Mesorhizobium shangrilense: one gene and its partner. The main gene of each other region encodes a partner of the protein of the gene in region 2 in a complex. Links are inferred from orthologs where the notes say so. Each region holds a gene or a part of one and is shown on either strand. Other genes may lie near its edges. The genes, in order: rpmI and rplI.

Evidence for each region.
Region 1: rplI (region 2) and rpmI share a complex: the UniProt entries of both Bacillus subtilis proteins name them as parts of the 50S ribosomal subunit. The link is inferred for Mesorhizobium shangrilense from one-to-one orthologs.

What each region holds. Positions count from the first base shown.
Region 1 is NZ_JAQGPN010000001.1:542,331-545,143, forward strand. It holds rpmI (50S ribosomal protein L35), read right to left. Parts: upstream 1,606-2,813; coding sequence 1,396-1,605; downstream 1-1,395. Other genes in the region: pheS (phenylalanine--tRNA ligase subunit alpha), read right to left, coding at 1-781; rplT (50S ribosomal protein L20), read right to left, coding at 963-1,361; PD284_RS02750 (methyltransferase family protein), read right to left, coding at 1,796-2,413; infC (translation initiation factor IF-3), read right to left, coding at 2,470-2,813.
Region 2 is NZ_JAQGPN010000001.1:3,606,196-3,609,576, reverse strand. Bases 208-3,074 are described here. They hold rplI (50S ribosomal protein L9), read right to left. Parts: upstream 1,996-3,074; coding sequence 1,420-1,995; downstream 208-1,419. Other genes in these bases: rpsF (30S ribosomal protein S6), read right to left, coding at 2,436-2,912; rpsR (30S ribosomal protein S18), read right to left, coding at 2,188-2,436; PD284_RS17455 (SAM-dependent methyltransferase), read right to left, coding at 208-1,282. Outside these bases: more of PD284_RS17455, read right to left, coding at 1-207; PD284_RS17435 (hypothetical protein), read right to left, coding at 3,288-3,381. UniProt on the Bacillus subtilis protein: Binds to the 23S rRNA.

The DNA of each region.
Region 1 (2,813 bases), 3.1 Mb from region 2 along the record:
GGTCGCACTGGATGTCGACCTCAAGGCTCGGCTCGGTGAACGGGAAGAAGGACGGCCGGAAGCGCATCTTCACGCTCGGCACCTCGAAGAACGCCTTGCAGAACTCCTCGAGCACCCACTTCATGTTGGCGACGTTGGCGGTCTTGTCGATCACCAGCCCCTCGACCTGGTGGAACATCGGCGAATGGGTGGCGTCGGAATCCTGCCGGTAGGTCTTTCCGGGGATGACGATGCGGATCGGCGGCTTCTGCGTCTCCATCGTGCGGATCTGCACCGGGGAGGTGTGGGTGCGCAAAAGCTTCGGCGCCTGGCCGTCGCCGGCCGTGTTGAAGAAGAAGGTGTCGTGCATCTCGCGCGCCGGATGCCCTTCAGGAAAGTTCAGCGCGGTGAAATTGTAGTGGTCGGTCTCGATGTCCGGCCCTTCCGCGATGGCGAAGCCGAGGTCGCCGAAGATCGCAGCGATCTCGTCGATCACCTGGCTGATCGGGTGGATGCGCCCGCGCTCGGCCGGCGACTGCCGAACCGGCAGCGTGACGTCGACCTTTTCCGCCGCCAGACGCGCGGCGATGGCGACATCCTTGAGCTCTGTCTTGCGCAGCGCCAGCGCCTCGGTGACGCGGTTCTTGAGGCCGTTGATCGCCGGGCCCTTGACCTGCCGCTCCTCGGGCGTCATCGCGCCCAGCGTCTTCAGCATCTCGGAGACGGAACCCTTCTTGCCGAGCGCGGCCACCCGCACGGCCTCGATGGCCTGCTCGTCGCCCGCGGCGCCGATGTCGGCCATCACGGCGGCCTCCAGCGTATCGATATTGCTGACGTTCTCGTTCACGTGACCCATCCGCTTCGTTCGATGCCGCCGGGGTTGTACGGCAGCCTTGTCAACCGGCCAAAGAAAAACCCGCGCCAGCCCTGCCAGCGCGGGTTTCCCAAATCAGAATTTCGAGTGCTTGGGAAGCGGCTGGTCTTTAAGCGACTGCCTTCTCAAACGCATTCGGGGTGGTGTTCTTCAGGTACTCGAGCGCCTTCTTCGCCTGTGCGACGACGGCGGCGAAGGCCTGCGGCTCATGGATCGCCATGTCGGACAGAACCTTGCGGTCGATCTCGATGCCCGCCTTGTTGATGCCGTCGATGAAGCGGGCGTAGGTCAGGCCGTGCTCGCGGACGGCGGCGTTGATGCGCTGCACCCACAGTGCGCGGAAGTTACGCTTGCGCGCCTTGCGGTCGCGGTAGGCGTACTGCATCGACTTTTCGACCGCCTGCTTGGCGATGCGAATGGTGTTCTTGCGACGGCCATAGAAGCCTTTGGCGGCCTTCAGGACCTTCTTATGCTTCGCGTGGCCGACTGTGCCTCTCTTTACGCGCATGTCATGATCTCCTTAATGTCGCTTCCAACCCGGCTCAGAGGCCGCCGCCGTTAGGCAGAAAATTCTTGATGACCTTGCGGCCGTCCGGTTCAGCCAGAACCATCGTGCCGCGGGCATCGCGGATGAACTTGTTGGAACGCTTGATCATGCCATGGCGCTTGCCGGCAGCGGCGGACATAACCTTGCCCGTGCCGGTGATCTTGAACCGCTTCTTGGCGGCCGACTTGGTCTTCATCTTGGGCATTTTGCTTCTACTCCTTTTCCGGCGCGCTCGGCGCCGTTTTTCTTGTTTCCCGACCGACCAAGGGCTCGGGAAAGCATCGAAAACCGCCACGGCATGCCCTGCCGGGCGGTTTTTGGGAACGCGGCCTTATACAGACGGGACCTTCGAAGTGCAACAGGGCAGATTCGCCGCAGTTGCGCCGTGCTGCCCGCTATATCACCCGTAGCAGCACAGGCAGGACATTGGCCTCCTGCAGGTGCTCGATCGCCTCGAACACCGGAACCGCGGCGACGAAGACCAGACCGTCGAGCAGCGTCGCGTAAACGCGCTTCGACGGCGCTGTCACTGTTTCGGAGTCCTTGAACAGGGCAAGTTTGGGCCAGAAACGCGGCACCCGGGCGCAGTAGGCGGCGTACTGTGCGCCGAAATGCTCCGACAGATGGGCTTCCTCGCGACGGATGACGACGAGGAAAGCCAGCACCGTCAGTAGCCCGAAAGCCAGCCCGACCACGGCGCTGCCGGTCTGCGCGCCGACGCCCGCCGCACCGATCGCGGAGAAGACATAAAGCGGATTGCGGGTGATCGAATAGGGACCGAGGTCGACGATCTCGGCCGCCTTTCGGCCGCCGATATAGAGCGTGCACCACACACGCCCCACGATGGCGGCCGCGATCAGCGCGAGGCCGATCGCCTCCACATACTCATGGAACTCGTGATAGCCCGTCGGCGAGGCGCAGAACAGGAGCACGCCGGCGGCAAGCGCAAGGATGACGCCGAGCGCAAGCCGTCGCATGCTCTGGAACCGCGCAAGCGGAATGGATCTAAGCATTTCCATGGTTCACGATCTGCCTGGGCGACGGCACGCATCGACCGCGCCAGCGTCGGTTACCTCGGAGCCAGCACCATCATCATCTGCCGGCCTTCGAGCTTGGGCTCCGCCTCGACCTTGGCGATGGCCGCCGTCTCCTCACGCACCTTGTTCAGGAGCTGCATGCCGAGTTCCATGTGCGCCATCTCGCGGCCACGAAAACGCAAGGTGAGCTTGACCTTGTCGCCTTCCTCAAAGAAGCGCCGGACGGCCTTCATCTTCGTTTCGTAGTCGTGATCATCGATGTTGGGGCGCATCTTGATCTCTTTGATCTCGATGACCTTCTGATTCTTGCGCGCCTCGGCCGCCTTCTTCTGGTTGGCGTATTTCAGCTTGCCAAGATCGAGGATCTTGGTGACCG
Region 2 (3,381 bases):
TCCGGCGCTTGGCGGGTGCTGCTTCCGTCTCCTCCGCCAGAGATCCACCGTGCGCCATCTCGTGCATCGAAAGCGCCTTCTCGCATTTCTCTATGTAGCTGCGGGTCACTGGCAGCACGTCGTTCCTCTTGGTGAGCTGGATCTGGAAGACCATCAGGTCCTGCCAGCGGAAAGCCGCTTCCGAGCCGGACAGATAGAATTCCCACATGCGGCAGAAGCGTTCGTCGTAGATCTCCCTTGCGCGGTCGCGGTTGGCGAGGAACCGATCCCGCCAATGTTTCAGGGTGTCGGCATAGTGGAGCCGCAGGATCTCGACATCGTCCGTCATGAGGCCGGCTTTCTCGATGGCCGGGAAGACCTCGGAAAGGGCAGGGATGTAGCCGCCCGGGAAGATGTACTTCCGGATGAACGCCGCGGTGGCGGTCGGCGGTCCGAACCGGCCGATGGCATGGAGCACCATGACGCCGTCGGGCTTCAGCAGCGTCGCGCATTTGTCGAAGAAGGTGCGGTAGTGGTTGACGCCGACATGTTCGAACATGCCGACCGAGACGATGCGGTCAAACCGCTCGTTGAGATCGCGGTAGTCGCGGATCTCGAAATGCGCGCGATCCTCCAGGCCCGCCGCTTGCGCCCGCTGGGTCGCAACCCCATGCTGTTCGGTCGAGAGGGTGACGCCGAGCACCTCCGCTTCGAATGTCTTGGCGAGGTAGAGGCCGAGACCGCCCCATCCGCTGCCTATGTCGAGCACGGTCTGCCCGGGCTTCAGCTTCAGCTTCGCGGCGATGTGGCGCTTCTTGGCCTGCTGCGCCTCGTCCAGCGTCATGTCGGGCCGCTCGAAATACGCGCATGAGTATTGCATGTCCTCGTCGAGGAAGAGCCGGTAGAGTTCCCCGGAAAGGTCGTAGTGGCGCTGCACGTTGCGCTTCGAGCGCGCCTGCGTGTTCACCTGCTGCAGCCGCCGGAAGGCGGCGCGCAGGCCCTCGAACGCACGCGTCCATGCCGTGTCGACAATTCCGGTCGGTCCGATGGCCTGGTTGACGATGCGCAGGAAGCCGAACACGTCGCCTTCGAGGAAGTCGATTTCGCCGTCCATGAAGGATTCGGGCAGGCCGAGACTGGGATCGATGGTGATCGCCCGCTCTGCGTGCCGGGTCTTGATATGCAGGTGGACCGGCGGACCGCTCCCGTCGCCGAAGGTCGTTGTCGACCCCTTCGGTCCGGTAACCTTGAGATTTCCCGTCTTGACCAGGCGACGGATCACGCGCTCAAGCAGAATGTTCATCAGAAGGCACTCAACAAAGTAAGGCTATCTTACCTTATCCTGCGTCATTCTAACGCAACGGGAAATGCGCCAGAACAATAAAAAACCCGGGCGCGAGGCCCGGGTCTTTAGTCCAGTTACGGAATTGGTGGGCGAGCTTACGCTTCCTCGCCTTCGTCGGCGTTCGGGTCGAAGAAGCTGTCCGGTCGCGCGTTCTCGTTGATGTCCTCGCCGTAGATCGCCTCGGCGGTGGTGAGCGTCTCGCCCTGGGCCTGACGCTCCGCCTCTTCGGCGCTGCGTGCGATGTTGAGCGTGATCGTGACCTCGACCTCCGGATGCAGCGCGATCGCCACCTTGTTGAGGCCGATCGTCTTGATCGGATGATTGAGTTCGACCTGGTTGCGAGCGACGGTGAAGCCCTCGGCGCTCAGCAGATCGGAAATGTCGCGCGTCGACACCGAGCCGTAGAGCTGGCCGGTCTCGCCGGCGGTGCGCACCACGACAAATGCCTTGCCGTCGAGGCTCTCGGCGACCTTCTCCGCGTCCGACTTGCGCTCCAGGTTGCGGGCTTCAAGCTGGGCGCGCTGGCCTTCGAATTTCTTCTTGTTGGCTTCGTTGGCGCGCAGCGCCTTGCCCTGCGGCAGCAGGAAGTTGCGGGCGAAGCCGTCCTTCACCCTGACGGTTTCACCCATCTGGCCAAGGCGCGAAATGCGTTCGAGAAGAATGACTTCCATTGTGAATCTCCACAGTTGCCATAGTTGGCGGAATTGGAGACAGGCTGGAAGCAAGGGGCGTTTCCGCCGATTTCGCTGTCCTGCCTGTCGCGGCAGTTAGGAGCCGCAGCTCCAACTCGGATATTGAATGCTCAACCTCGGCGCCGATCGCCGGGGATGGGTTGCGGGCGGCCAGGCCGCCCGCAGGAAGCCTTACTTCACCACGTAGGGCAGAAGGCCGAGGAAGCGGGCGCGCTTGATCGCCTGGGCGAGCTCGCGCTGCTTCTTCTGGCTGACCGCCGTGATGCGCGACGGCACGATCTTGCCGCGCTCGGAAATGTAGCGCTGCAGCAGGCGCACGTCCTTGTAGTCGATGCGCGGCGCGTTGGCGCCCGAGAACGGGCAGGTCTTGCGGCGGCGGTGGAAAGGACGCCGGGTCGGGATCTGGTTGATGTCGACCATTATTCGCTAGCTCCTGCTGCCTCTTCGCGCGGACGGCGCGGACCACGGTCGCCGCCGTCGCGGTCGCCAAAGCTGCGCGGACCACGGTCGCGATCGCCAAAGCCGCCACGCGGACGATCACCGCGATCGCCGAAGCCGCGCTCGGAGCGCTCTTCGCGCTTCTGCATCATGGCCGAGGCACCTTCCTCGTGCTTCTCGACCTTGATGGTCATGAAGCGCAGAACGTCTTCCGACAGACCCTGCTGGCGCTCCATCTCCTTGATGGCCTCCGCCGGCGCGGTGATGTCCATGAGCGTGTAGTAGGCCTTGCGGTTCTTCTTCACGCGGTAGGTGAGGGACTTCAGTCCCCAGTTCTCGACCCGACCGACGGAGCCGCCACCGGCAGTGATGATGCCCTTGTAGTTTTCGACAAGTGCATCGACCTGCTGCTGCGACAGATCCTGGCGGGCAAGGAACACATGTTCGTAGAGAGCCATGCTCGTCTTTGCCTTTCTTCAGTTTATCGTCTCTACCGGCGGCCCAACGGCTAAGCCTCTGCAACTTCTCTTGGATCCTTCGGTGGCCTTGCGGCCGCCCTCAGGAGAAGAAAGGCGCATGTCGAGACGGTCGAGAGCGGAGACACGGGAGGCGGACGGACTATTCCGACGCGACGAAGGCAACTTCGGGATACGAATCCCTCGGTAAACCTCCGGCCCTCCGTTCAGCCCCCAGTCGGGACCGGCAGATTGGGGCGCTCCATACAGGAGGAGATGTGGATTGGCAAGGCTTGGGAGAACCCGGACGTTTGCCACCCGCAGCGGGCTGACTTCCAGTCAATCCGGCGGCGGCGATCGCGGGATGGACGCTGTCCCTCAGATCCCGGAACCATGAAGTTCCTCGACGTCCTCGCCTTCCCACGGCGCAGGCATCTCGTCGATGGTCGCGGCGTCCTGCCCCGCATTGGCC